Regions from separate parts of the Streptomyces sp. NBC_00691 genome, predicted to be linked through region 1. Evidence: riboswitches for the same ligand, from Rfam matches in the RefSeq annotation. Region 1 holds a riboswitch; each other region holds the start of a gene.
The links. Region 1 has a riboswitch for cyclic di-AMP ahead of OG392_RS05770 (C40 family peptidase). Riboswitches for the same ligand answer to the same signal wherever they lie in the genome.
Positions count from the first base shown of each region.

Region 2: another riboswitch for cyclic di-AMP. It lies ahead of OG392_RS31030 (M23 family metallopeptidase); the one in region 1 lies ahead of OG392_RS05770 (C40 family peptidase).
Region 3: another riboswitch for cyclic di-AMP. It lies ahead of OG392_RS15005 (transglycosylase family protein); the one in region 1 lies ahead of OG392_RS05770 (C40 family peptidase).
Region 4: another riboswitch for cyclic di-AMP. It lies ahead of OG392_RS35485 (LysM peptidoglycan-binding domain-containing protein); the one in region 1 lies ahead of OG392_RS05770 (C40 family peptidase).

Region 1 covers NZ_CP109007.1:1,313,912-1,320,982, reverse strand. Annotated here, with positions in the region: gene bioD (dethiobiotin synthase) at 1-574, opposite strand, end outside; gene OG392_RS05790 (adenosylmethionine--8-amino-7-oxononanoate transaminase) at 595-1,815, opposite strand; gene bioB (biotin synthase BioB) at 1,884-3,152, opposite strand; gene OG392_RS05780 (8-amino-7-oxononanoate synthase) at 3,296-4,477, shown strand; gene OG392_RS05775 (ATP-binding protein) at 4,635-5,072, shown strand; gene OG392_RS05770 (C40 family peptidase) at 5,147-5,623, opposite strand; cyclic di-AMP (ydaO/yuaA leader) riboswitch at 5,627-5,757, opposite strand; gene OG392_RS05765 (hypothetical protein) at 6,148-6,453, opposite strand; gene OG392_RS05760 (ClpP family protease) at 6,461-7,071, opposite strand, start outside.
Region 2 covers NZ_CP109007.1:6,907,527-6,914,597, reverse strand. Annotated here, with positions in the region: gene OG392_RS31055 (STM4014 family protein) at 1-552, shown strand, start outside; gene OG392_RS31050 (STM4013/SEN3800 family hydrolase) at 564-1,385, shown strand; gene OG392_RS31045 (STM4012 family radical SAM protein) at 1,382-2,719, shown strand; gene OG392_RS31040 (STM4011 family radical SAM protein) at 2,861-3,739, shown strand; gene OG392_RS31035 (SGNH/GDSL hydrolase family protein) at 3,726-4,520, opposite strand; gene OG392_RS31030 (M23 family metallopeptidase) at 4,684-5,658, opposite strand; cyclic di-AMP (ydaO/yuaA leader) riboswitch at 5,663-5,822, opposite strand; gene OG392_RS31025 (tyrosine-protein phosphatase) at 6,212-7,033, shown strand; gene OG392_RS31020 (DUF6126 family protein) at 7,041-7,071, opposite strand, start outside.
Region 3 covers NZ_CP109007.1:3,346,865-3,353,935, forward strand. Annotated here, with positions in the region: gene OG392_RS14985 (Ppx/GppA phosphatase family protein) at 134-1,048, opposite strand; gene OG392_RS14990 (DUF501 domain-containing protein) at 1,045-1,596, opposite strand; gene OG392_RS14995 (FtsB family cell division protein) at 1,630-2,100, opposite strand; gene eno (phosphopyruvate hydratase) at 2,202-3,488, opposite strand; gene OG392_RS15005 (transglycosylase family protein) at 3,844-4,560, opposite strand; cyclic di-AMP (ydaO/yuaA leader) riboswitch at 4,564-4,737, opposite strand; gene OG392_RS15010 (LysM peptidoglycan-binding domain-containing protein) at 4,996-6,036, opposite strand; gene OG392_RS15015 (cytochrome P450 family protein) at 6,253-7,071, opposite strand, start outside.
Region 4 covers NZ_CP109007.1:7,937,706-7,944,776, forward strand. Annotated here, with positions in the region: gene OG392_RS35470 (universal stress protein) at 1-811, shown strand, start outside; gene OG392_RS35475 (hypothetical protein) at 1,010-1,606, shown strand; gene OG392_RS35480 (phosphoribosyltransferase family protein) at 1,723-3,012, shown strand; gene OG392_RS35485 (LysM peptidoglycan-binding domain-containing protein) at 3,006-3,893, opposite strand; cyclic di-AMP (ydaO/yuaA leader) riboswitch at 3,899-4,082, opposite strand; gene OG392_RS35490 (DUF6197 family protein) at 4,424-5,026, shown strand; gene OG392_RS35495 (phosphocholine-specific phospholipase C) at 5,090-7,071, opposite strand, start outside.

The sequences.
Region 1 (7,071 bases):
CCGCCTCCCGTGGCAGGTCCGCCAGGTTGCAGCGCATCGCCAGGTCCGGCGCGTCCGGCCAGCTGCCGATCACCACGCCCAGCTGCTCGATCCCGCGCGCCCGGAGGGCCTCGGCCGTCAGGGTCGCGGAGTTGAGCGTCCCCAGACCGGCGGGGACGACCACGAGGACGGGCGCGCCGAGCAGTGCCGCCGCGTCCGCGAGCGTGCCGCCCTCCTCGTCGAAGCGGACGAGCAGCCCGCCCGCCCCCTCCACGAGCACCAGGTCGTGTGCGGCGGCCAGCTTCCGCGCAGCCTCGGCGACCTCCGCGGGCCCGACCGGGGCGAGCCCGGCCCGCCGGGCCGCCGTCCCCGGGGCCAGCGGCTCCGGGAAACGGCCCAGCTCGGCGGAGCCCACGGCGCCCGAGAGCCGGACGACCTCGTCCGCGTCACCGCGTTCGTCCGGCCCGACACCCGTCTGCGCGGGCTTGAGGACGGCGACCGTGCGGCCGGCGGCCGTGGCGATCGCGGCGACGGCGGCGGTGACGACGGTCTTGCCGATCTCCGTGCCCGTACCGCTGACGACGATGATTCCCACTGTTCTCCCCGCTCTTCCGGTCAGCCCGCGGCCGCCGCCGCGCACACCGCGGCGCAGATGCGGGCCAGGTCCTCGTCGCCGGTCACGTACGGCGGCATGGTGTAGATCAGGTCGCGGAACGGGCGTACCCACACGCCCGCCCGGACCGCCGCGCGCGTCGCCGCCGCCATGTCGACCGGGTGGTCGAGCTGGACGACGCCGATCGCGCCCAGCACCCGCACCTCGCGCACCCCGGGGAGTTCCGCGGCGGGGGCGAGCCCCTCGCGCAGACCCGCCTCGATGCGCTTGACCTCGACCCGCCAGTCCTGCGAGAGCAGCAGGTCGATGGAGGCGCAGGCCACCGCCGAGGCCAGCGGATTGCCCATGAACGTCGGACCGTGGGCCAGTACCGGGACCTCGCCCTGCGAGATCCCGTCGGCGACCCGGCTCGTGCAGAGCGTCGCCGCCATCGACAGATAGCCGCCGGTCAGCGCCTTGCCCAGGCACATCACATCGGGGGAGATCCCCACCTGGTCGGCGGCGAACAGCGTTCCCGTACGCCCGAATCCGGTGGCGATCTCGTCGAGGACCAGCAGCACGTCGTGCGCGTCGCAGGCCTCGCGCAGCACCCGCAGGTACTCCGGGTGGTGGAAGCGCATGCCGCCCGCGCCCTGCACCACCGGCTCCACGATCACCGCGGCCAGTTCGTGCGCGTGCTGCGCGATCTCGGTCCGCAGCAGCTCGGCGTAGGACTCCTCGTACGTGGCCGGCGGGGCGTCCACGAAGACCTGCGGCTGGAGCACCCCGGTCCACAGCTCGTGCATCCCGCCGTCGGGGTCGCACACGGACATCGGCTGCCAGGTGTCCCCGTGGTAGCCGCCGCGCCAGGTGAACATGCGGTGCTTCTCGGGGCGGCCGAGCGAACGCCAGTACTGCAGGCACATCTTGACGGCGACCTCGACGGCCACGGAGCCCGAGTCGCTGAGGAAGACGTGCCGCAGCGGCTCGGGGGTGATCTCGACGAGCCGTGCGGCGAGCCGCACGGCCGGTTCGTGGGTCAGCCCGCCGAACATGACGTGGCTCATCCGGCCCAGCTGATCGGTGACCGCCTCGTTGAGCACGGGGTGGTTGTACCCGTGGACGGCGGACCACCAGGAGGACATGCCGTCGATCAACTCGGCCTGGCCCTCGGTGGGTTCGGCGAGCCGGAGGCGCACCCCGGAGGCGGACTCCACGACCAGCGGGTCCGTACGGCCCGGCATGGGGCCGTACGGGTGCCACACGTGCGCCCGGTCGAGGGCGAGGATCTCCCCGTTGTCGCGCACGGCCGTCACGCGTTCGGCGCGAGGTCCGTGCCGGCGCCCCGGCGGCGCACGGCGACCAGGTCCGTCCGGGCCTGGTTCGCGGCTGCGTCGACCGGCTCCGCCGCGTCGACGGACGCGGCGGGCTCCGGCGCCGCGTGACCGCCGCACGGACCGCAGCCGCCACCGGCCCCGGCGTGCGAGCCGCAGCCCGCGCCCTCCGCCGCGTCGTGCGAGCCGCAGCCCGCCGACGCCTGGGAGCCACAGCCGCCGCCCGCCGCGGCGAGCGCGTCGGCACGGTGCTTCGGGAGCGTCGTCGTGCCCGCGCCCTCCACCTCGAAGCCCGCGTCCGCGATCATGTCCAGGTCGGCCTGGCCGGCCTGGCCCTCGCTCGTGAGGTAGTCGCCGAGGAAGATCGAGTTCGCGATGTTCAGCGCGAGCGGCTGCATCGAGCGCAGGTGCACCTCACGGCCGCCCGCGATCCGCACCTCGACGTCGGGGCAGACGAACCGCACCATCGCCAGGATCCGCAGGCAGCGCTGCGGGGTGAGGTTCCACTCCTTGGCCAGCGGCGTCCCCTCGAAGGGGATGAGGAAGTTGACCGGCACCGAGTCCGAGTCGAGCTCGCGCAGCGCGTACACGACGTCGACGAGGTCCTCGTCCGTCTCGCCCATGCCCGCGATGAGACCCGAGCAGGCCGACAGACCGGCGGCGTGCGCCTTCTGCACGGTGTCCACCCGGTCCGCGTACGTGTGGGTCTTGGTGATCCCGGCGTACGTCGCCTCGGACGTGTTCAGGTTGTGGTTGTACGCGTCGGCGCCGGCGTCCCGCAGCCGCTCGGCCTGGCCGTCCGAGAGCAGCCCCAGACAGGCGCACACCTCGACGCCCTCGTTCTGCTCCTTGATGGCCTCGATGGTCCTGCCGACCCGCTCGACGTCCCGGTCCGTCGGACCGCGGCCGCTCGCGACCAGGCAGACGCGCTTGGCTCCGCCCGCGACACCCGCGGCGGCGGCCTGCGAGGCCTCGTCCGGCTTCAGCCAGGTGTACTTGAGGATCTCGGCCTTGGAGCCGAGCCGCTGCGAGCAGTACGAGCAGTCCTCGGGGCACAGGCCCGACTTCAGGTTCACCAGATAGTTGAGCTTCACCCGCCGCCCGAACCACTGACGGCGCACCTTGCCGGCCGCCGCCACCACATCGAGCAGTTCGTCGTCGGAGGTCGCCAGGACGGCGAGCGCTTCTTCACGGGTCGGCAGCTCGCGCCGCAGCCCCTTCTCCACCAGCGTGTTCAGCAGGTCCATAAGCGCTGATCCTCGCCTACCGGCCGCCCCCGGGCCAAGGAGGATCTGAACAAACGCCCCCGATAGAGGTGTGTGGATGACCACATCCCGACCTCGGCATCCTCCGGTTAGGGTCTGTGCGCTGCCTACAAAAGGATCGCCGAATGCCACAGGCCGAGGACGCACGGGCCGCGGGCCCCCGCCGTACCGCGTTCGACTGGACCGACGCCGAGGCGCGCCGCCGTGCGGACGCCGGTCTGGTCCGTACGCTGCGGCCCCGGGCCGCCGAGTCGGACCTGCTCGATCTGGCGAGCAACGACTATCTGGGGCTCACCCGCCGCGCGGACGTCACCGAGGCGGCGGCCGACGCGGCGCGGCGCTGGGGCGCCGGCTCCACGGGTTCGCGGCTCGTCACCGGCACGACCCGGCTGCACACCCGGCTGGAGCGCGAGCTCGCCGAGTTCTGCGGATTCGAGGCGGCCCTCGTCTTCTCCTCCGGCTACACCGCCAACCTGGCCGCGCTCACCGCGCTCGGCGGCCGCGACTCGCTGATCGTCTCCGACACCTCCAACCACGCCTCGATCGTGGACGGCTGCCGTCTGGCCCGCGCCGAGACGGCCGTCGTGCCGCACACCGATCCCGAGGCCGTACGCAAGACCCTCGCCGCCCATCCCGGGCGGCGGGCCCTGGTCGTCAGCGACTCGGTCTTCTCCGTCGACGGCGACAAGGCCCCGCTGCCGGAGCTCGCGGAGGCCTGCCGTGCGCACGGCGCCGGACTCGTGGTGGACGACGCCCACGGGTTCGGCGTCCTCGGCGAAGGCGGCCGGGGAGCCCTCCACGAGGTGGGGCTCGCGGGCGGCGAGGACGTCGTCGCCACCTTGACCCTCTCCAAGTCCCTGGGCAGCCAGGGCGGAGCCGTCCTCGGTCCGGCCCGGGTGATCGAGCACCTGGTGAACGCGGCCCGCACCTTCATCTTCGACACGGGTCTCGCCCCGGCCGCCGCGGGCGGCGCGCTCGCGAGCCTGCGTCTGATCAGGGCCGAACCGGGCCTGGCCGAGCGGGCCCGTACCGTCGCGACCACGCTGTACCGGCTGCTCACCGAGGCCGGTCTCACGGCGGCCCGGCCCGACGCGGCCGTCGTCTCGGTGCGCGCGCCCTCGCCGGAGGCGGCCCTGGGCTGGGCGGCGGACTGCCGCGACCAGGGTCTGGCGGTCGGCTGCTTCCGGCCCCCGTCGGTCCCCGACGGCATCTCGCGGCTGCGGCTCACGGCCCGCGCCGATCTGACCGACGCGCAGATCGAGAACGCGGTGCGGACGATCCTGCGCACCGCGCCCGACGCCGGGTAGTCCCCAAGAGCGTTCCCGGACAGCAGAGTTCACCGCTTCGGGCGACAGATGGGGACATATCTTGGTGGAACGCCGCACGGCGCGGCACGATCGGTGGCACTCTGACGCGAAGCGCAATCCGGGGCGGTGGCCCCGGTGGGAAAGGGACAGCGTCGCCATGGCCGATCACCAGGAAGCATCCGTCACGCTGCCGAGCGATCCCGCCTCGGTCCCCACGGCCCGGCGGTACGTCGCGGACGTCCTCATGGAGTGGGGCCTCGACGAGGCCGCGGAGATCGCGGACTCGATCCGGGTGATCGTCTCCGAACTGGCCACCAACGCCGTGCTGCACACCCTCGGCCAGTCGCCCACCTTCACGGTCGACGTCCGCCTGGAGCGCGAGGAGCGGCTGCACATCGGTGTCACCGACAGCCATCCGCGCCGGCCGCGCCGCCTCCCGGCGGCGGTCCAGCAGGACAACGGCCGCGGCATGGTCATCATCCGCGTCCTGGCCGCCGAAGCCGGCGGCCGTCTGTCGGTCACGCCGACCGACGACGGCGGCAAGACGGTCTGGATCACTCTTCCCTGGACCGTGGCCCCCGTGGCCAGCTGTTAGGTCCCGTCCCGGCGGTCAGGGGCACGGCGGCGCCACCGCACCCCCCCCACGGACGAGCCGCTACCGCCGCCTGATCAGCGGACGCGGCCGTAGGAGACCTTCGACGACCAGATCTTGTCGAGCTTCACCCAGGAACCCGTCTTGGGCGAGTGCCAGATCCTGCCGCTGCCGGCGTAGATGCCCACGTGGTAGACCCTCCCGCCGGAGTGGAAGAAGACCAGATCCCCCTGCTGTCTGGTGGAGGCGGGGATGTGCCGGGTCTTGTTGTACTGCTGCTGCGCGGTGCGGGGCAGCGACTTGCCCGCCTGCTTGTACGCGTAGAGCGTCAGACCGGAGCAGTCGAACCTGGAGGGTCCGGTGCTCCCGTACCGGTACGGAGCTCCCTTCTTGGACGCGGCGACGCTCAGTGCCTTGTTCGCGTGCGTGGTGGCTGCCTGGGCCTCCGATGCCGCACCGGGTGCGAACAGCGTGCCGCCGACGGCGGCGAGGGTGAGAGCCGAGACGGCTCCGGCCCGGGACAGCAGGGACGGGACGTGCATCTGCGCGGTCATGCGCAACCCTTCGTCAGCCGCCTGCGAAGGATGACCTGTCGGGTTCGGGCTGGCGAAGATGCCCGGCCGCTGACGCGGCTTCACCCCAAGGGGCGGCCCCGCTGCCGAAACAGCGCGTACGCCCCGTAAAAATCGGGTCCTCCACTCCTGCCGATCCAATCCTGTCGACCAGACGTCCGGGACAGCGGCAGGACTCGGCGTCCGCCCGGACCGCCCCGCCGTGGTGGCGGGGGCTTGTCGTCGACAGGGATCTTGACCCACGGACAGGTCGAAATCCGAGCTGAAACGGCGATATGTGAGGCTCCTCACGACTGATCCGTTCGGGTGGACAGACAGCCTTTGTGATCTTCGGAGGTTTGGCCTACGAGCCTCGCACCAGCACCGGAACGGCTCATTCCGCCAAATGCGTACACCTGTTGTGCAACTCACCCGGGACATATGTCGACTCGTCGACTACGCCGAACGGGGGAGCGATTCTGCGATGCGCGTCGGCCGTCCGGGTCTCGACACGACACGCGGAAATGTCAACTCGCGCGAGTGCGCGGGACAGTGACGCGGTCGGCCCGGCGCTCTCCGTCCAACACCCGGAGCGCACGGGCCAATGTGTCCGCGTGCACCTCGCTCTCACCCCGCGCATGCATGAGCGTCAGTGCCTGGAGGAGCGCCTCCGACCGTCCCACCAGGGCTTGTGCCGCGCGCAGGGCGCCATAGGTGTGCGTACCCCTGGACGGATTGATCTTCCCGAGCAGGTCGACGACTTCGAGGTAGGCGTCGACGAGTTCGCTCTCGGCGCGGGTCAGGGCGGGCAGCGGCGGCAGCTCGGGAACCACGGCCGGCTCATCCCGCCGTGCCGCCGGCGCCCGCGGCCCGGCTCGTGATCACGTGGTCCACCAGGCCGTACGCGACCGCCGCGGGCGCGTCGAGGACCGTGAGCCGGTCGAGGTCGGCGTCGACGCGTCCGCGCTCCTGTCCCGAATGCTCGGTGAGCATCCCTGTCATCAGCGCGCGCAGGCGGAGCAGTTCGCGGGCGTGGATGTCGAGGTCGCTCGGCTGGCCCTGGAGCGGCTCGTCCATGGCGGGCTGCCGGAGCGTGACCCGGGCGCCCGGCAGCATCATGCGCTTGCCCGGGGTGCCGGCGGCGAGCAGCACCGCGGCGGTGGAGACGGCCTGTCCCAGGCAGGTGGTCTCCACGTCGCAGTGGAGCGAGCGCATCGTGTCGTAGATCGCGGTCATGGCGCTGATGGAGCCGCCGGGGGAGTTGATGTAGAGCGAGACGTCCTGCTCGGGGCCCGCGTGGTCGAGATACAGGAACTGGGCGATGACGTCGTTGGCCGATGTCTCGTCGATCGGCGTCCCGAGGAAGACGATCCGGGACGAGAGGAGCTTCGAGTAGGGGTCGAGGGTCCGGGTTCCGTAGCTGGTGCGCTCCGTGAACTCGGGCAGGACGT
Region 2 (7,071 bases), 5.6 Mb from region 1:
TTCAACTCGCTGCGGGTACGGCGCTACAGGAGTGAGCGCGAGGTCGCCGCGATCGTGGACGCCCTCGCCCCCGACGGGCTGCACGTGGAGCGCTGGCTGCCCAAGGCCGCCCAGGGCGGCCGGGCGGCCGACCTGCGGGTGGTGGTGGTCGACGGCCGGGCCACCCACGCCGTGCTGCGCACCAGCCGCTCCCCCATGACCAATCTCCATCTGGGCGGGACCCGGGGCGATCTGCTCGCCGCCCGGGCCGCGATCACGGAGGCCGGCGCTCGGTGGACGGACGCGCTCGACGTGTGCGAGCGGGCCGCCGCGGTCTTCCCCGGCACCCGGTGCGTGGGGGTCGACCTGCTGCCGTCGACGGGCTGGCGCCGTTTCGCCGTGGGCGAGGTCAACGCCTTCGGCGACCTGCTGCCGGGCCTCACGGGCCTGCCCGGGTCCGGTGCCGAGGGCCTCGACACGTACGGGGCCCAGGTCGCCGCCCAGTTCCCCCGCACCCCCCGACTCACCAGCACCAGCACCAGCACCAGCACCACAGGAACGAGCACCGCGTGAACCAGCCCGACATGAACACGATCGTCGGCAGCCACGATCTGCTCCTGGTCACCCTCGACACACTGCGGTACGACGTGGCGGTCGAGCTGGCGGCCGCGGGCCGCATCCCGCACCTCGCCCGCCATCTCCCCGGCGGTGTCTGGGAGCGGCGACACGCGCCCGGCAGCTTCACCTACGCCTCCCACCAGGCGATCTTCGCCGGATTCCTGCCGACCCCGGCCTCCCCCGGCCCGCACCCGAGGCTGTTCGCGGCGCGCTTCGCCGGCAGCGAGACGACCGCAGACGGCACCTACGTCCACGACACCCCGGACTTCGTGTCCGCCCTCGCGGAGGCGGGCTACCGGACGGTCTGCGTCGGCGGGGTCGGCTTCTTCAACGGGCAGCCGCCGCTCGGCACCGTGCTTCCCGGCCTGTTCCAGGAGAGCCACTGGGAGCCCTCGTTCGGCGTGGCCTCCGCCACTTCCTTCGCGTCGCAGGTCGACCGCGCCGAGGAGGTCGTCGCCGGTCTCCCCGAGGAGCGGAGGCTGTTCCTCTTCGTCAACGTGTCCGCGCTGCACCAGCCCAACTGGTTCCACCTGCCGGGCGCCACCCGCGAGGCGGGCGACTCGCGGGCCACCCATGCCGCCGCCCTGGAGTACGTCGACCGGCACATCGGGCGGCTCTTCGCCGCGATGAGCAGCCGCCGCCCGTGTTTCGCGATCGTCTGCTCCGACCACGGCACCGCCTACGGGGAGGACGGGTACACCGGTCACCGGCTCGGCCACGAGGTCGTGTGGACCGTCCCTTACGCGCAGTTCGAGCTCGCCGGCCCGGAGCGGGAGGCCGTGGCATGAGCGACAGCGCCGCCCCGCGTCCGTACCGGAGCTATGTCTACGCCTACCCGCACAAGACGGCGTACCGGCCGCTCCCCGACCCCGCGCCCTCGCTCGCCGCGCTCTGGCGGGACGAGCCGAAGGACGCGCTCTCCCTCTACGCGCACATACCGTTCTGCGAGGTCCGCTGCGGCTTCTGCAATCTCTTCACCCGGATCGGCGCCCCCGACGAGCTGACCACGCGTTATCTCGACGCGCTGGACCGCCAGGCCACGGCCGTCCGCGAGGCCCTCGGCGACCGGGGCCCGGTGCGGTTCGCGACGGCCGCGTTCGGCGGCGGCACGCCCACCTTCCTCACCGCCGACGAGCTGGAGCGGCTCTGCGACATCGCCGAGAAGCGGATGGGCGTGGATCTGCGGGCGGTGCCGCTGTCCGTGGAGACCTCCCCCGCGACGGCGACCGCCGACCGCCTCGCCCTGCTCGCCGAGCGGGGCGCGACCCGGCTCAGCATCGGGGTGCAGAGCTTCGTGGAGGCCGAGGCGCGGGCAGCCGTCCGGCCGCAGCGCCGCGCCGACGTCGAATCGGCCCTCGGCCGGATCCGGGAGACCGGCGTGCCCGTGCTCAACATCGACCTGATCTACGGTATCGACGGCCAGACCGAGGAGTCCTGGCGTTCCTCGCTGGACGCCGCCCACGCCTGGCGCCCCGAGGAGCTGTACCTCTATCCGCTGTACGTGCGGCCGCTCACCGGCCTCGGCCGGATCTCCCCCGCTGCCGACCGGGAGTGGGACGAGCAGCGGCTGCGGCTCTACCGGTTCGGCCGGGACCATCTCCTGGCGCGGGGCTACGAGCAGGTGTCGATGCGGATGTTCCGCCGGACCGACGCCGCACCGCTCGGTCCCGACGACTACGCCTGCCAGACCGACGGGATGATCGGCCTGGGCTGCGGGGCCCGCTCGTACACCTCGGCCCTCCACTACTCCTTCGACTACGCCGTCGACATGCGGGAGATCCGTACGATCATCGACGCCTACACGGAGGCCGCGGACTTCTCGCGGGCCGAGGTCGGCCGGTGGGTCGACGCCGGGGAGGCCAGGCGGCGCCATCTGCTCCAGTCGCTGCTCCAGGCCGAGGGCATGCCGGTCGCCGGGTACGAGGAGCGGTTCGGCGCGTCTCCGTTCGCGGACTTCCCGGCGGAGCTCGCCCGGTTCGAGGCCCTCGGCTGGCTGGACGAGGAGGCACCGTCCGGGCTGCTCCGGCTGTCCCCGGAGGGCCTGGCCCACTCGGACGGCCTCGGCCCGGAGCTCTTCTCCCCCTCGGTGCGGGCCGCGATGGCCGCGTACGAGCCGAAGTAGGCGGCGGCCATGGACCTGACACCCGCACCACTCCCCGACCCGCACCCGCACCCGCGCCCACACCCCCACCCGGGCTCGCCATCGGGACCGGGCCTGATCCCGGCCCGGCTCCCTGACCCGCTCCCGGTCGTCGACCCGGGCATGGACCTGACCCTGCTCTACCGCGGGCCGCTCTCCTCCTGCGACTTCGACTGTCCGTACTGCCCGTTCGCCAAGCGCCGGGACAGCCGGGAGCAGCTCCGCGCGGACCGAGCGGCGCTCGAACGGTTCACCGGGTGGGCCGCCGGGCAGACCGGGGACCGGCTTCGCGTCCTCTTCACCCCGTGGGGCGAGGGCCTGGTCCGCTCCTGGTACCGGCGGGCGCTCGTCGAGCTGTCCCGGCTCCCCCATGTGGAGCGGGTGGCGATCCAGACGAACCTGAGCTGCCGTACCGACTGGCTGGCGGAGGCGGACCGGGAGAGCGTGGCGCTCTGGTGCACGTACCACCCGGGGCAGACGCCGTACGAGCGCTTCCTCGCCAGGTGCGGGGAGCTGGCGGAGCGGGGCATCCGCTTCAGCGTCGGCGTCGTCGGGCTTCCGGAGCACACGGAGCACGCCCGGCGGCTGCGGGCCGCGCTGCCGTCACACGTCTACCTCTGGGTGAACGCGGCGGAGGGGCACGCGTACACCGACGCGGAGGCCGCGGTGTGGACGCGGATCGACCCCCTCTTCCCCTACAGCCGCCAGCCGCACCGCTCGGCGGGGCTGCCGTGCCGGACCGGGGAGTCGGTGATCTCGGTGGACGGCGAGGGAACGGTCCGGCGCTGCCATTTCGTCAAGGCCGAGCTGGGGAACCTGTACGACGGCTCGTACCGCGCCGCCCTCCGCCCCCGTGCCTGCCCCCTCGCCGTCTGCGACTGTCACATCGGCTACGTCCATCTGGAGACGCTGCCGCTGTACGACGTGTTCGCCGGCGGGGTCCTGGAGCGGATCCCCGCCGTCGTCCGCCCGCCGGCCCTGCCCGGAACTACAGGGGCATGAGGTCGGGGCGCTTCGCCTCGACGTGGTCGCCGGAGCTCTCGCCGCGCAGTCGCCGCCCGATCCAGGGCACGAGGTACTCCCTGGCCCAGTGGATGTCGTCGCGGCGCACCTCGAGCGTGCCGCGCGGGGGCACCGGCGGCCACTCCTGGTCCGGGTCGGCCGGCACCGGCATGCCGAGGACCTGGGCGGCGCGCAGGGCGACCCGGGTGTGGCCGTCCGACGAGAGGTGCAGCCGGTCGTCGTCCCAGGCTCGCCGGTCCTGCACGGACTTCAGGGACCAGAGGTCGAGGACCGGGCAGCCGTAGCGGTCCGCGACGGCCCGGACGTGCCCGTTGTACGTGGCGATCTTGCCGCGCAGGTGCTTGAGGAGCGCGACGCCGCGCGTGTCGAAGCCGGTGGTCACCATCACGGTGCCGACGGCGGAGGTCAGGTCGGCCACGGCGCGCTCGAAGCGCTCGGCGACCTCGTCGGGGTCCGTGCCGGGGCGGATGATGTCGTTCCCTCCGGCGCAGAAGGTCACCAGGTCGGGGGCGAGTTCCTTCGCCCGGGGGACCTGTTCCGCCACGATCTGGTCGAGGAGGCGCCCGCGTACGGCCAGGTTGGCGTAGCGGAAGGCGTCGTGCTCCGGCAGCTGGTCGGCGAGCAGCACCGCGAAGCGGTCCGCCCAGCCGACGTACGTCCCGTCGGGCCCGGGGTCTCCGACGCCCTCGGTGAAGCTGTCACCGATCGCCGCGTACGACCCGAATGCGTGCGTGTCTCTTGATCTCGAATCGTCTGCCACGGGAGCACATCCTTCCCTTTCGGATGTGACCTACGCGACCGTAAGGAGGGGTTGACGTCGGGTGACATATGCCACCGATAAAGAATTCGCCAAGCCGGAATAGACCCGGAACACGCCGGAGGCCCGGCACGTGGGTGCCGGGCCTCCTGGTGACGACGGGGCGTCAGATGTTCACGCCGTGCTGACGCAGGGTGGAGATCGGGTCGATGTCGGAGCCGTACTCCGGACCGGTGCGCATCTCGAAGTGCAGGTGCGGTCCGGTGACGTTGCCGGTCGCGCCGGAGAGGCCGATCTGCTCTCCGCCGCTCACGGTCTGGCCGGCGGAGACGGAGATCGAGGAGAGGTGGGCGTACTGCGAGAAGGTGCCGTCGGCGTGCTGGATGACGACCTGGTTGCCGTACGCGCCGCCGTCGCCCGCGGAGTACACGGTGCCGGGGCCGACCGCGACGACCGTGGTGCCGGTGGAGGCCATGAAGTCGACACCGGTGTGGTAGCCGGAGGACCACATGGAGCCGGAGGCGCGGTACGGGGTGGACATGCCGCCGCTGACCGGGGCGACCCAGCCGGAGGCGGAGGTCGAGGCGCCGGACTTCGAGGACTGCGAGGCGGAGGCGTCCGCGGACGGGGTGCTCGCGGCCGGGGCGGAGGAGCGCTCGCTGCTCCGGGAGGCGCGCGAGGTGTCGCCGTTCTTCGCGGAGCTCTCGGGGGCGGCCTTGGGCGCGGCACTCTTCGGCGCGGCGGCCTTGGCGGTGCTCTTGGCGCCGAGGGTGAGCTTCATGCCCGGCAGGATGAGGGAGGGGTTCTCCCCGACGACCTGACGGTTGTCCGCGTACAGCTTCTGCCAGCCGCCGGCGAGGTGGTGCTCGGCGGCGATCTTCGAGAGGTAGTCACCCCGCACGACGGAGTACGTCGTGGGCGCGGCCTTGGCGGCGGGCGCGGCCTCGGCGACGGCCGGGGCCTTGGCGGCGGCGGTGACGGCCTGGCCGGGAGCGGAGGCCGGGGCGGCCTGCTCGGCGGCGTGGGCGCCGGTGGCACCGAGGAGCGGGAGGGCGACGACGGCGCCTCCCGTACCGGCGGCGGCGATTCCGCGGGTGAGGCGGTTGGACTTGATGCGGCGGTGCTTACCCTTCGCGGGCATGGCGAATTCCTCTCCGGCGCCTACGAGGTGAGCTGTCGGGTTCGGACTGGAGATGTCCGGCCGCGCTCTCACGCGGCTTCACCCCGAGCCGTCCTGCGTCGCGGGACCGGCGTACTTCCTGGGTCCCCCGCTCCTGCCACGCATGGGATGAGTGGAATTCCGGACGGTGGCAGGATTCGGCGGTCCGACCGGATTGACGGTGACGCTAGACGAGCGGGGTCGGGGCGAACAAGCCACGGATTTCTTCCGACTTTCCCCGTACGGCCTTTCACCCGGAATTCCGGTCACCCTCCGTGGATGACGGACCTTCGATCTCCTTTTCACGTACGGCAATTGACCGGGCCCGTCGGCCACGATCCGTCACTTCTATGACCCTGCTCACGCACCTGGGCTCATCTCGCCTGTAAACAGGGCGCGTTATACACAAAAGCCCAATTCGGACAGATCACCCATTCCCGTCCAGGGGGGTGCGCCATCGCGTCCCCACCGGGATGATTGCCCTCGGAACCGATCTCGCATCGGGCACCCGAACGTCGACCCATCAGGAGCATCCGTGACGCAGCAGCTGCCGCAGGTCCCGCCCATCGAAGCGAACGAGCCCGAGCTGGCCGAGGTCCGCAACTTCCGGGACGTGGGCGGCCTGCCGACGACGGACGGGCGCGCCGTGCACCCGGGCCGCCTCTTCCGCAGCGGCCACCTCGCCCATGCCACCGAGGAGGACGTCACCTTCCTCGACTCGCTCGGACTGCACACGGTCTTCGACTTCCGGAACCTCGCCGACCGGAAGATCGAGGGGCCGGACGTCGATCTTCCGGGCGTGCGGAACGTGAACATACCCCTCAACGACCCGGCCGACGGCAAGGAGTTCTGGAAGCTGGTCCGCGACGGCGACATCGAGCAGCTTCGGGAGATCCTCGGCGACGGCAAGGCCGCGGACCGAATGTCCGACTCGTACCGGAAGATGGTGGTCGAGCGGACCGATGAGCACAGCCGGATCCTGCACTCCCTGGCCGAGGACAGCCTTCCCGCCCTGATGCACTGCGCGGCCGGCAAGGACCGCGCCGGGCTCTCCATCGCGATCACCCTGCTGGCCGTCGGGGTCGAGCGGGAGGCGATCGAGGCCGACTACGTGAAGTCGAACGCCCCGCACCGCCGCTACAAGGTGCGCCGCAGCTCCACCGCCCCGGACGCGATGTCGCCCGAGGTGATGGAGCTGCTGAGCCCGCTGTTCGACGCGCGGGTGGAGTACCTGCGGGGCGCCTTCGAGATGATCGAGGCGACCTGGGGCTCGGTGGACGCCTACCTCTCGGACGGCCTGAAGCTGTCTCCGGAGACCCGCGAGCGCCTCCGCGAGCGGCTGCTCACGGAGGCGTGAGCGGGACCTACTGGTTCTGCCCGCCGAGCATGAAGAGC
Region 3 (7,071 bases), 2.0 Mb from region 1:
TGCGAAAGGGCCCTGGGGCGCCACCCGGAGGGCCCAAAGACCCCCCTCGGACGCCACCAGGGCCCTTTTCCTTGTGAAGAACTTCACGAACTTTCCCGGCGACATGGCGTCGGCGGGCGTCGATAGGTGCCCACTATGCGACGGATAGGGCGATCCCATCGAGGATGTCGTGCTCGCTGACGACGACCTCGCGGGCCCCGACCCGCTCGACGATCTCCCTGAGGACGATCGCGCCGGCGATGATCACGTCGACCCGGCCGGGGTGGATGACGGGGATCGCGGCTCGCTCGGCGTGCGTGGAGGCGAGCAGCCGGTCGGTGACCTCGGCGACCTGGGCGGCGGAGATCCGGGCGTGGTGGATCTTCTCGGAGTCGTACTCCGGGAGCCCGAGGGCGATGGCGGCGACCGTGGTGACCGATCCGGCGAGCCCGACGAGGGTCTCGGCGGTGCCGATCGGGACGGTCTCCGCGGCCAGGTCGAGCGCGGCCCGGACGTCGGCGCGGATCGCGTCGGCCTCCCCGGCGGTCGGCGGGTCGTTCCGGACGTGCCGCTCGGTGAGCCGGACGCAGCCGATGTCGACGGAGCGGGCGGCCTCGACGTGCCGGTTGCCGACCACGAACTCGGTCGAGCCGCCGCCGATGTCCACGACGAGACGGCGGTCGTCGCCGTGCAGCTCGCCGGTGGCGCCGGTGAAGGAGAACGCGGCCTCCTGGTCGCCGGTGATCACCTCGGGCTCGACGCCGAGGATCTCCACGACCCCGTTCACGAAGTCCGCGCGGTTCTCGGCGTCGCGGGAGGCGGAGGTGGCGACGAAGCGGAGCCTCTCGGCGCCGAGCTCCTTGATGACCTCGGCGTACGCGCGGCAGGCGGCGAAGGTCCGCTCCAGGGCCTCGGGGGCGAGCCGGCCGGTCTTGTCGACGCCCTGCCCGAGCCGGACGATCGTCATCCGCCGGTCCAGCTCGATCAGGTCACCCGTCTCCGGGTGGACGTCGGCGACGAGGAGGCGGATGGAGTTCGTACCGCAGTCGATTCCGGCGACCCGGGTCACGCGGCCCCCTCCTTCTTCTCCTCGTCCTTGTCCCCGCACGGCGTGACGCAGGCGCCCTTGGCCCACCACTCCGGCAGCATCGCGAGCGCCTCGTCGCCGAACGGGTTCACGCCCGGTCCGGCGGCCAGCGAGTGGCCGACGAGGACGTGCAGGCACTTCACGCGGTCCGGCATGCCGCCGGCGCTCGGGAAGCCCTCCAGGACCTCGATCGCGTCACGGCGCGCGATGTAGTCCTCGTGCGCGGCCCGGTAGGCGGCGGCGAGCTCCGGGTCGGTGGCGAGCCGGGCCTGCATCTCCTTCATGACCCCGTTGGCCTCCAGGGTCCCGATGGCCGAGGCCGCCCGGGGGCAGGTCAGGTAGTACGTGGTCGGGAACGGCGTGCCGTCGGGGAGCCGGGGCGCGGTCTCGACGACGTCCGGGTTGCCGCACGGGCAGCGGTGCGCGATCGCGCGCAGGCCGCGGGGCGGGCGGCCGAGCTGGAGCTCGAAGGCGGCGATGTCCCGCTCGGTGGGCTCGGTGCGTTCGGTCTGCGGAGGGGGCGTTTCCATGTCTGCCTTGCTCGTCTTGGTGCGGAGGAGGGGTCAGGGGCGGTCGGCGTGGTCGACGCCGTCCCAGAGGTTGTCGTACCAGGGGCGGTCCGCCGCGCCCTGGTCGCCGCGGGGCCGTTGCTCCGCGTCGGGGTCGTTCACGGTGAAGCCCGTCTCGCCGGGCAGCACGTAGTGGAGGTGCTCGCGGGCGAGGCGGCGGACGTAGGCCGGGTCCTGGAGGCGGGCCTTCTCGTCCCTGAGTTCCTCGACCCGGCGGGCGGCCTCCGCGGTCCTGCGCTCCTGCTCGGCGATCTCGCCCTGCTGGGAGACGTAGCTCCGCATCGGGTAGGCGAGCGCCACGACGAGGGAGCAGACGACCAGGGCGAGGAAGGCCGCGCGGCCGGTGAGCCGGGAGCGGCGGGCCTGGCGGCGGGTCTGGGAGCGGTAGACACGGGCGGCGGTCTGCTCGCCGAGCAGTCTGATCCGGGTCGCGGTGGAGAACCGGTCCCGGTCCTTCGCGGCCATGTCGTGTCGCCTCCCCTGTTCACGCGGACGTCCCCGCACACGGTACGGGACCGAGTACGGGGACGTACGGAAGCTGCCCTGCGGAGGGGCTCAGCCGTTGATCAGCCCTTGAAGCGCGGGAAGGCGCTGCGGCCGGCGTAGACCGCGGCGTCGTCGAGGATCTCCTCGATGCGCAGCAGCTGGTTGTACTTGGCGACGCGGTCCGAGCGGGCCGGGGCGCCGGTCTTGATCTGGCCGCAGTTCACGGCGACCGCGAGGTCGGCGATGGTGACGTCCTCGGTCTCGCCGGAGCGGTGGGACATCATGCACTTGAAGCCGTTGCGCTGGGCGAGTTCGACGGCGTCGAGGGTCTCGGTCAGCGAACCGATCTGGTTGACCTTGACCAGGAGGGCGTTCGCGGTGCCCTCCTCGATGCCGCGGGCCAGGCGCTCCGGGTTGGTGACGAAGAGGTCGTCGCCGACGATCTGGACCTTGGTGCCCAGCTTGTCGGTGAGGACCTTCCAGCCGGCCCAGTCGTCCTCGTACAGCGGGTCCTCGATGGAGACCATCGGGTACGCGGAGACGAGCTCCTCGTAGTACTCGGTCATCTCGGCGGCCGAGCGGGACTTGCCCTCGAACTCGTACTTGCCGTCCTTGTAGAACTCGGACGCGGCCACGTCGAGCGCGAGCGCGACGTCGGAGCCCGGGGTGTAGCCGGCCTCCTTGATGGCCTCGACGATGAGGTCGAGGGCGGCGCGGTTCGACTCGAGGTTCGGCGCGAAGCCGCCCTCGTCGCCGAGGCCGGTGGAGAGGCCCTTGCGCTTCAGGACGGCCTTGAGGGTGTGGTAGATCTCGGCGCCCCAGCGGAGGGCCTCGGAGAAGGACTCCGCGCCGATCGGGGCGATCATGAACTCCTGGATGTCCACGTTGGAGTCGGCGTGCGACCCACCGTTGAGGATGTTCATCATCGGAACGGGCAGCAGGTGCGCGTTCGGGCCGCCGAGGTAGCGGAAGAGCGGGAGGTCCGAGGCCTCGGACGCGGCGTGCGCGACGGCGAGGGAGACACCGAGGATGGCGTTGGCGCCGAGGGAGCCCTTGTTCTCGGTGGCGTCCAGGTCGAACATGGCCTGGTCGATCAGGCGCTGCTCGGTGGCGTCGTAGCCGACGAGCTCCGGGCCGATCTGCTCGATGACGGCGAGGACGGCCTTCTCGACACCCTTGCCCAGGTAGCGGTTCGGGTCACCGTCGCGAAGCTCGATGGCCTCGAACGCACCGGTGGAGGCGCCGGACGGAACAGCAGCACGACCGGTGCTGCCGTCGTCGAGGCCGACCTCGACCTCGACCGTGGGGTTGCCTCGGGAGTCCAGGATTTCCCGGGCTACGACGACGTCGATGGACGGCACGAGCATCTCCTTTTTGGGATGTGACGCTGGATGTGACGCAAGGTCGGTGCAGGGTCGCTTGGCCTTGCGACAAGAGCCTAACCGGCTCGGGGGCTCCGGCCAGCCGGGCGCCCGCCCCCTGGGACGAAAAAGGACCCAAGGGCAGGCATCTCGGGACGAAGGGCCTCAGATCTACCGGCCGGTAACCACGTGGACCGTCCGGTTCCGCCGCGGGCCCCTCCCCTTGTCTCTCCGTACGCCCCCGGAAACGGGGGAACCCCGGCCCGACGCGCACGGGGGATGGGCGCGTCGGGCCGGGGTGGTCACCGCGGGAGGGTCGGAGGGGCCGCGCGAGCCGCCGGACTCACGCGGACCGCCGGGCTCACTTCAGGTGAAGCTGCTGGCCCGGGTAGATCAGGTCGGCGTTCTCGACGACGCCCTTGTTCAGCTCGAAGAGCTCGGCCCAGCCGCCCTTGACGCCGTGCGCCTGGGCGATCTTGCTGAGCGTGTCGCCGGTGACGACCTTGTACTCGCCGTCGCCCTTCTTGACCTTCTTGCCGGTCGGGGTGGTGACGGTCTTCTTCGCGGCGGCCTGCGGGGCGGCCTGCTGCTGCGTGGCCTTCTTCGGGGCCTGGCGCTGCTCGCTGCGAGTGGTCGGCTGCTCGGCCTTCCGCTCCTGCTGGGTGCTCTGCTTCGGCGCGCTCTCGACGGCACCGGTGCTCGGCGAGGCGCCGGAGAGGCCCACACCACAGGACGGCCAGGCGCCCTTGCCCTGGCCCGCGAGGACCTTCTCGGCGACGGCGATCTGCTGGGACTTCGACGCCTGGTCGGCGGTCGAGGCGTAGGCGGTGCCGCCGTACGCGGCCCAGGTGGAGGCCGAGAACTGCAGGCCGCCGTAGTAGCCGTTGCCCGTGTTGATGGACCAGTTGCCACCGGACTCGCACGCGGCGACGGTGTCCCACTCGGAGACCGAGGCGGCCGAGGCGGTGCCCGCGGTCATCAGCGGGGCGGCCACGGCGACGCCGGTGACGCCGACGAGCGTGACGACCTGGGTCGCCTTGGAGGGACGACGGTGTTTGCCCTTGCCGGAAAACAGCATGGAGATTCTCCTCACCGACGCCTACGAGGTGAGCTGTCGGGTTCGGGCCAATGAGTTGCCCGGCCACGTGTCCTAGCACGTGGCTTCACCCCAAGCCGATCGTCGGCCGTCTGTCTCAACGGCCGGGGCCGGCACTTACCTTGGGTCCCCCGCTCCTGCCTTCGGCGCTTACGCGACGACAATTCCCATCGGCCGACGGCAGGATTCGGCGTTTCGGTCGACGGGGCCCGCGGTGGCGAGCGGTGATGACCGTAGACACAGACCCACCGGAAGTTCAAAGAGGCGTATTGCGGAAATATCGCCCCTACTTGCCTTCCGGCGGGGGGTGTTTATGCAGGTGAGAGGTGACAGAAGCAAAGTTTGCGGGCGTGACACGCCAGTTGGGACGAAGAGACCCATGTCTCACTTGCCCAGAACCGGACATACGCCCCCGAATCACTTCGCCGACGCGGTCGAACCGTTCGTCAGGTCGAGGGCCTGACCAGGGAGGATGAGGTCCGGATCGAGGCCCACCGTCTGCCGGTTGGCGTCATAGAGGGCGGCCCAGCCTCCGGGGAGTTCGTTCTCCTGTGCAATGTCGGACAGATTGTCGCCCGGCTGCACGAGGTAAGCGCCCGACTTGCCCTGACTGTCCGTTGCGTCCGATTCCTTCGGAGCGTCAGTCGACGACTCCTCCAGGGGGTTTTCGGTGAGCTTGTTGTCCGATGAAGCATGTCTGCCGGAATCGGCAGAACTGTCCGGCTTGCCGGTTTCCTCCGGAGCGGCATCGCCCCGGTGCTTCCCGGTTCCGGGAGTGGCCGACGACGTGTCATCCGTCGGGCCGCCCGGCGCGGTGGCATCCGGCCCGGTGGGCGTACCGGGCGTAACCGGCGTAAGGGACTCATCGGGCGCGCCGGGGGTGGTGGGCACGGTCGGGTGGCCCGGGTCGGTCGACACGGAGGGGCTCGTCGGGGTGGTCGGCGAGACGGGAGCGGTCGGCGAGACGGGCGCGGTGGGCGAAGCCGACTCCGTGGCCTTCTCCGCCTCCTTGAACTCCTTGGACCCCTTCGCCTCCTCCGAGGACCCCTCGGAGGTCCCGGGAAGACCGGTGGTCCAGTTCGACTCGGGAACAGGCCCCGTGGGGGCCTTGGGGACGCTCGCGGGGCCGGGGTCCACGCCCGGCGACGTGCCGTCGTTCGTCAGACCGGCGATCGGCGCGCAGGTGGCCCACTCGGTGGAGCCCTTGGCGAGGGCCTTCTCGGCCACCGCGATCTGCTGGGCGCGGCTGGCCAGGTCGGGGCTGGGCGCGTAGGTCAGACCGCCGTTGCGCTCCCAGCTGTCCTGGGTGAACTGGAGTCCGCCGTACATGCCGTTGCCGAAGTTGGCACTCCACTGGCCGCCGGACTCGCACTCGGCGACCCGGTCCCAGGTGGCCGCGTCGGCCGCGGAGGCGGATCCGGTGGCGAGCAGCGGCAGTGCCATGGCGGAGCCGGTCACACCCGCGGCGACGACGATTGCGGGGGCCTGACGGGGGCGACGGTGACGTCCGTTCCCGGAACGCATAGGAGCGCCTTTCGCGTGACGACTGTGTGGACGAGCCGAGTTGCCGAACGTGGCCGACTTACTCAACCAAGTTGACGAACCGAGCTGACCGGGAAGGTAGCCCTATTCGAACGCTCATCACAAGTCGATGCACTCGCGATCACGTGAAGATCACAGTTCTGACGGTTCATCACTTCGTGGAGGTCGTGCGGAAGGGGAGAACTCCACCGGAAGCGTGCGCAATCCGCGCATGATGAGCCCTCCGCGCCACCGCAGTTCCTCCGGTTCGGCGGCAAGTCGCAGGTCCGGCAGCCGGGTCAGCAGGGTCGCGAGCGCGGTCTGTCCCTCCAGCCGCGCGAGCGGTGCGCCCAGGCAGTAGTGGATGCCGTGCCCGTACCCGAGGTGCTGGTTGTCGCGCCGGGTCAGGTCCAGGGTGTCCGGCCCGTCGAACCGCTCCGGATCCCGGTCCGCGGCGGCGAGCACCACGAGGACGGGATCGCCCGCCGGGATGTCCTGCCCGCCGAGGGTCAGCGGCTCGGTCGCGTACCGCCAGGTGGCCATCTCCACCGGCCCGTCGTACCGCAGCAGCTCCTCGATCCCGGTCTCCAGGAGCCCGGTCTCCCCCGCCACCACCGAGGCCTGGAGCAGCTCGCGCTGCGCGGGGTGGCGCAGGAGCTGGTACATGCCGTTGCCGATGAGGTTGACGGTCGTCTCGAAGCCGGCGAAGAGAAGGATGAAGGCCATGGCGGCGGCCTCGTTCTCGGTGAGGTGCTCGCCGTGGTCGGAGGCCTTGATGAGCCCCGAGATGAGGTCGTCGGCCCCTTCTTGCCGCAGGCCTTCGCGCTTCCGGTGGATCAGCTCGGCGAGGTAGCCGCGCATCTTCTTCACCGACCGCGCGACCCCGCCGCGCGGGCCGCCGCCGTGCCGGATCATCATCCCGGCCCAGTCGCGGAAGTCGTCCTGGTCCTCCTCGGGCACGCCGAGCAGGTC
Region 4 (7,071 bases), 6.6 Mb from region 1:
CCGCGAGGCCGCGGTGCGCGGTACCGGTCTGAGCCTCGTCCACGCCTTCGTCTGGCCGCTGCTCAAGGTGCCCCTCGGCCCTTCGCCGTACGGCCCGCCCACCGGCGGCCTCCGGCGACAGGCCCAGGCCATCGTCGACACGGCCGTGGCACGCGCCCGCGTGACCGTCCCGGACATCGATGTCGCCGGGGAGATCGTGGAGGGGGAACCGCTCACCGTCCTGGCGACCCTCTCGCGGTCGGCGGCGCTCGTGGTCGTCGGCAGCCGGGGCGCGGGCGCCTTCACCGGCCTGCTGCTCGGCTCGGTCGCCGTCCATCTCGCGGCGCACGCCGCCTGCCCCGTCCTCGTCGTACGCGGCCGTGAGCGGCCGAGCGGGCCCGTCCTGCTGGCGGTCGACGGCTCGGCGGACGCCGACGCCGCCGTGGCGTTCGCCTTCGCGGAGGCGGAGGCCCGCGGCGCGGAGCTGCGCGTGGTGCACGCCTGGACGCCGGCGACGGGACCGGCCGATCTGACGCCCCTCTTCCACGGCACGGAGGAGATCCGGGACGAGGAACGGCGAGTCCTCGACCAGGCGATCGAGGCCGCGGCCGCGAGCCGCCCGGAGCTGCCCGTCGAGCGGCGACTCGTGCGGGGCGGGCCACGGCCGGTCCTGCTCGCTGAGAGCGCGGACGCGCAGCTCCTGGTGATGGGGGCGCGGGGACGTGGCGGATTCGCGGGACTGCTGCTCGGCTCGGTCAGCCAGGCCCTGCTCCACCACGCGGAGTGTCCGGTCGCGGTGGTGCGCGGGGAGCCCGTGGAACGGTCCGACTGACGTCGCGGTCGGCACCGGCGGTCCCCGGCCGGTCCGCCGTCGCCGGTTCGGCGCCCCCTAGGAATCTCATCCGAACGTCGACGAAGGCGACGACTTTCGAGGACAGCGGTGCGGCCCCTCGGCACCGGATCATCGTGCTCACGACCTCATGGGGCGGGTCCTCCACCGACTCGCCCACGACCGGCAGGAGCACGTCCGATGGGCCTCGCGCAGACGCAGCACCGCTTCCTCGTCCGGCAGAAGGTGACGCCCCTGGCCAACCGCTATCTCGTGCACACCGCGGGAGCGGACGCCCAGGAGGGCGAACTGGTCGCCTTCGCCCACCAGAAGAGAATGGCGCTCAAGGAGCACGTCACCTTCTACACCGACGAGTCCCGGCGCCAGGTCCTCTTCACCTTCAAGGCCCGCCAGGTCGTCGACCTCGGCGCGACCTACGACGTGCACGGAGCGTCCGGCACCCGGCTGGGCGGCTTCCGCAAGAACTTCGGCGCCTCCCTGCTGCGCAGCACCTGGCATCTGACCCGAGAGGGCGCCGTGGGGGAGTCGACCGGGCAGGAGCGGAGCGAGGGCCTGGCGCTGCTGCGGCGGGCCTGGGAGTTCCTTCCCTTCACCGACCTGCTTCCCTTCGTCGTGCCGTACCACTTCGACTTCACCGAGTCGGGCCGCTCGGTGATGTCCGTCGAGAAGCTCTTCGGTCTCCGCGACCGGTACGTGGTCGAGATAGCGGACCCGGAGCTGGACAGGCGGCTCGCGATAGCCCAGGCCGTGGCACTCGACGCGCTCCAGTCCCGCTGACGGACGGCTCACCCGCCCGTCGGGGAGGGTGCCGTCCTACCCTGGAGGGACGGCCCGGTGACGGGGCACGGCGCTCTCCCGGGCCCGGAGCCGTGGAGGCGGAAGGGCGGCGGGCCATGTTCTTCAGTGATCGCACCGACGCCGGTCGGCAGCTGGCCGCCCGGCTCGGCCATCTCAAGGGTCATGACGTCGTGGTGCTCGGTCTGCCGCGCGGTGGGGTGCCGGTCGCGGCGGAGGTGGCGGACGCCCTCGACGCCCCGCTCGACATCTGTCTCGTACGGAAGCTGGGGGTGCCCCAGCAGCCGGAGCTGGCGATGGGCGCGCTCGGCGAGGGCGGCGTCCGGGTGGTGAACGAGCGGGTGCTCCACGAGGCCGGGGTCGGGGCGCGTGACCTGGCCGCGGTGGAGGAGCGCGAGCACGCCGAGCTGGATGAGCGGGCCCGCCGCTATCGGGGCAGCCGGCCGTCCGTTCCCCTGGAGGGCCGAACGGTCCTGGTCGTGGACGACGGTCTCGCCACGGGCGCGACGGCGCTGGCGGCCTGCCGGGTGGTGCGGGCCCGGGGCGCCGCCCGGATCGTCCTCGCGGTTCCGGTGGCGCCCCGTGGGTGGACGGCCCGGCTCGGCGGTGAGGCCGACGAGACCGTGAGCGTGCACGCGCCGGAGCTGTTCTACGCGATCGGACAGTTCTACCGGGACTTCACCCAGACCCCGGACGAGGAGGTCGTCGCCTGTCTGGACCGGCTCCGCGCGGTGCACGGACCGGTCGTCCAGGACGCGGACGTACGGATCCCCGTCGCCGACCGCGTCACACTCTCCGGGCATCTCGCGGTGCCCGAGGACGCCAGGGGCATCGTCCTGTTCGCCCACGGCAGCGGGAGCAGCCGCCACAGCCCGCGCAATCGGGCGGTGGCGGCGGTGCTCAACCGGGCGGGACTGGGAACGCTGCTGTTCGACCTGCTCACCGAGGGCGAGGCAGTCGACCGGGCGCACGTCTTCGACACCCCGCTGCTCGCCGGCCGGCTCACCCGCGCCACGGAATGGCTGGCCGGGCGGCCGGAGAGCGAAGGCCTTCCGCTGGGCTACTTCGGGGCCAGTACGGGAGCGGCCGCCGCGCTGTGGGCGGCGGGCGACCCCGAGTCCTCCGTGGCCGCCGTCGTCTCACGCGGTGGCCGGCCGGACCTCGCGGCCGACCACCTGGCGCGGGTCGCGGCACCGACGCTCCTCGTGGTCGGGGGCAGGGACGCGCTGGTCCTGGACCTCAACCGGCGGGCCGAGTCGCTGCTGCGCTGCGAGAGCCGACTGGAGGTCGTGGAGGGCGCCACGCACCTCTTCGAGGAGCCGGGCGCCCTGGAGGAGGTGGCGGAGCTCGCCACCTCCTGGTTCACCGGGCACTTCCGGGATCAGTAGGCGCCGTTGACGTTGTCGATGGAGCCGTAGCGGTCGGCCGCGTAGTTGCAGGCGGCGGTGATGTTGGCGACCGGGTCGAACAGGTCCATCGAGGTGCCGGGCACGTGGTAGGCCAGGAAGGTCGGCTCGATGACCTGGAGCAGGCCCTTGGAGGGGGTACCGGCCACGGCGTTGGAGTCCCAGAGGTTGATGGCCTGGGGGTTGCCGGAGGACTCCCGCATGATGTTCCGGTGGATCCCGTCGTACGAGCCGGGGATGCCGCGCTGGGACATGATGTCCAGCGACTCGCGGATCCAGCCGTCGAGGTTGTCCGCGTACGAGGTGGCGGCGGCGGGCGCGGCCTGGACCGGAGCGGCGGCGGCGGCGAGGGGCGCGGCGGCCGAGGCACCGCTGCCGGTGGCGACGGCAGGGGTGGCGCTCCGGCGCTCGGAGCGGCTCGCCCGTTCGGTCGTGGAGGTCTTCTTCGCCTGCGCGGGTGCGGCCTTCACGGAATCCCGACGAAGCGTCAGTTCAAGACCCGGGTGAATAAGTGACGGATTGTCACCCACCGTGCTCCTGTTGGCCTTGTAAAGGCCCTTCCAGCCGCCCTGAATTCCCTTCTTCTGGGCGATCAGAGAAAGCGAGTCACCGCTGACGACCGTGTAGGTGCGTGCGGCGGCCGGAGCGGCGGGAGCCTTGGTGGCGGCCTTGGCGGCGACCGGAACGGCGGGGGCGGTGATCGCCTTGGCAGCGGTTTCCGGAGTGCCGGAAAGGGGCGCGGCGCCGGCCACGGCCGGGGCGATCAGGGGGAGGGCGAGAGCGGCTCCGCCCGTGCCGACCAGCGCGAGTCCACGGGAGACGGAGCGGCGGCGGGGACGGCGGTGCTTACCGTGAGCAGGCATGACGGGATTCCTCTCCGGCGCCTTCGGGGTGAGCTGTCGGGTTCGGACTGGAGATGTCCGGCCGCGCGCACGCGGCTTCACCCCGAGCCGTCCCGGAATCCGGGCCGGCGTATTCGTGGGTCCCCCGCTCCTGCCGTCGGGTGAAAGGGAGGTATTTCGAGCGGTGGCAGGATTCGGCGATCCACTCGAATGGAGGTGACCGTAGGCCAGTAATGCGACGGAGAACAAGAGGATCTCTGTCCGGAGGCCGGTGAAAGGATCACCGAATTCATGTAATTCAAGATCGAAGGGGTCCGCCGCGCTTCGAACCTCCTTGTCCCGCATGGGCGGCGCGAATTCTGATCAAGGGGGAGTTCCCAGGAAAGTGAGTCGCATCACCAGGTGCCTGATGTCCGAATTCGCACGGTAATTCTTTTAATGGCGGAGTGGCCGGTAAGGCCCCGTTCGGCCGTGTGGGCACTCAAGGGTATAAGTCGCAAAACCGACATTCCTCGTGAACGATGAAGTCACCCGACCGAGGAGCCACCCGGATGCCGCCCTCCGCCTCCCTGCTCACCCCCGAGACCCTCGACCAAGAGGCCGCCGCCCTTTACGAGAGCGCCGCCTGGCAGCGGATCGTCACCGACTGGACCGAGCCCCAGGTATCCGCACCCGGTGCGGAGAGCTGGCGTGAACTGCTCAGCGTGCCGGTGGAGCGGCTCGTCGCCGACGCGCTCGACGCGCTGCCGCCGGCCCTCCCCGCCGAGCGCCGCCTCCCCGGCCGGATCGGGGCCGTCCTGCCCGACCGGCTGCACGTCTGGCGCCGCATCGGCCGACCGGAGCTGCGCCCCTCCGTCCACCTCGGCTACGCGCGCCTCGTGCTGACGGAGTGGGGCTGGCAGAACGCCCCGTACAAGCTGCGCGACGCACGAGGTGCCCGGTGCGTCTGCGGCGCGCTCCTCGCCGCGCACCGTCTCGGCCACGGCAGCGCGACGACGATGAACGAGGCGGGCGCCTGGATCATGGCCGAGCTTCGGTCTCGGGGATGGCACGAGCTGATCGGGCCCTGGAACCGGGCCCCGGGCCGTACGGCCGCCGACGCGGTGGCCCTCCTCGACGCCACGATCCTGCGCGCGTCCCAGGCCGGACGGTGACGGCCTGCCCGCGGGTGCGGGGCGGCCGGCGTAGAGCCGTCGCACCGCACCCGGTGGGCGGCATCAGCCGGTGATGCTCGGGGCTCCGGTCTCGATGTGGCCGGTGTACCGGCGCGACCAGGTCCCGTCGATGTCGGCCACGACGGTGAAGTCGTACCAGCCGTTGTTGTAGGCGACCGCGTTGAAGAAGTCCTCCCGCGTGGAGCCGGCCGGGACCGTGTAGGTCCAGGGGCCGTCCGTGCGGTAGCCGTTCGAGCGGATCGTGAACGTCACCGGCCCGGCCGAGGTGTTGCTCAGCTTGAACCACAGGGCCGTCCGGCCCGTCCCCGCCTCGGTCGCGAACCGGGAGGTCACCTCGATGGCCTTGCCTGCCTTGGACGCGTCCCCGATGAACCGGCGCAGGAAGCGGTTGGGGCCCATCATGGAGATGTCGTACTTGCCGGACCCCGACCCCAGACCGATGTTGAAGTAGTCGGTGGCGGTGCCGCCCGGGTCGACGGTGTACTGCCAGGCGGCCGTGTCGCGGTGCTGGTGCGGGTGGATCGAGAAGTGGGCCGCCCGCTTGGCCTCGGTGCCCTGGTTCGTCATCGAGAACCAGGCGAGGATCTTGCCCGCGGCCCCGAACTCGAAGCGGTCGAGATTGCCGTTCACCTGGTAGGGCAGCGCGCGAGCGGGCCGGGTGCCGGACTCCTGCGCGGGCTGCGCGTTGTTCTGGGGCGCCGGGTTCGGCAGCGGGCCGCAGGTCGCCTGGCCGATGACCTTCGCCGTGGAGGGGAGGCCGGCCGGCACGCCGTACACCGGGTGGGCGAAGTCGAAGACGCCGGTCAGATCGCCCGTCACCTTCCGCCGCCAGGCACTGATGTTGGGGCAGGTGGCCGGGGTGCCGAGGGCCGTCGTCCATGTCTCCATGAAGCGCAGTACCGAGGTGTGGTCGAAGACCTCCGAGCTCACCCAGCCGCCCCGGGTCCACGGGGACATGACAATCATGGGGACCCGGAAGCCCAGTCCGATCGGCAGGCCGTCGAGGTACTCGCCCGGGGTGCCCGGCGGTGCGACCGGCGGCGGCACGTGGTCGAAGAAGCCGTCGTTCTCGTCGTAGTTGAGGAACAGCACGGTCGAGTCGAAGACCTCGGCGTCGGCGGAGAGCGCGCGGTAGACGAGGTCGACGAAGTGCGCGCCGTCCCCGGGCGGAGCGTAGGGGTGCTCCGAGAACGCCTCGCTCGCGACCACCCACGAGACCTGGGGCAGGGTGCCCGCGACGACGTCGGCGCGGATCGCGGCGGCGATGTCGTCCGGGGTCGAGCCCGTCACCTTGGGGACCGAGCCCATCCCGCGGTCGTACAGCGGGTCCCCTGGCCGTGCGTCGGTGAACCTCTTGAAGTACGCGAGTCCGTTGTCGCCGTAGTTGTCCTGGGCGTTCTGGTAGACCTTCCAGCTCACCCCCGCCCGCTGGAGCGCCTCGGCGTACGTCTCCCAGGTGAGTCCCGACTCGTCGCCGCCGTCCTTGCTGGAGCCGTCGATCTTCCCGCTCCACAGGAAGGTGCGGTTGGGGCCGGTGGCGCTCAGCGCCGAACAGAAGTAGGCGTCGCAGACGGTGTAGTGGTCGGCGAGCGCGTGGTGGAAGGGGATGTCCTCGCGGTCGAGGTGCCCGAGCGTCCGGGTGTTGCCCACTCCGGTGACCCAGTTGTCGAGACGGCCCTTGTTCCACGCGGCGTGCTGGGAGTTCCAGCTGTGCGGGAGATCGCCGTTGCACTGGGCGAGGGTCTCGCCGTCCACCCCGCCGGCGGGCGGGGTGTCGCTGAGCTTCCAGGGATACTGCCGACCGCCCCAGTTGGGCTGGTTGAACATGCCCCAGCCGCCGGGGATGTTGCCCGCGGCGCGGTCGCCGAAGCCCCGTACCCCGCGCAGGGTGCCGAAGTAGTGGTCGAAGCTGCGGTTCTCCTGCATGAGGATCACCACGTGCCGGACGTCGGTGAGGGTACCGATGGCCGCCTTCGCGGCGGCGGAGGCCCGGGCCGTCGGCAGTGCCGCGCCCGCCACGAGCC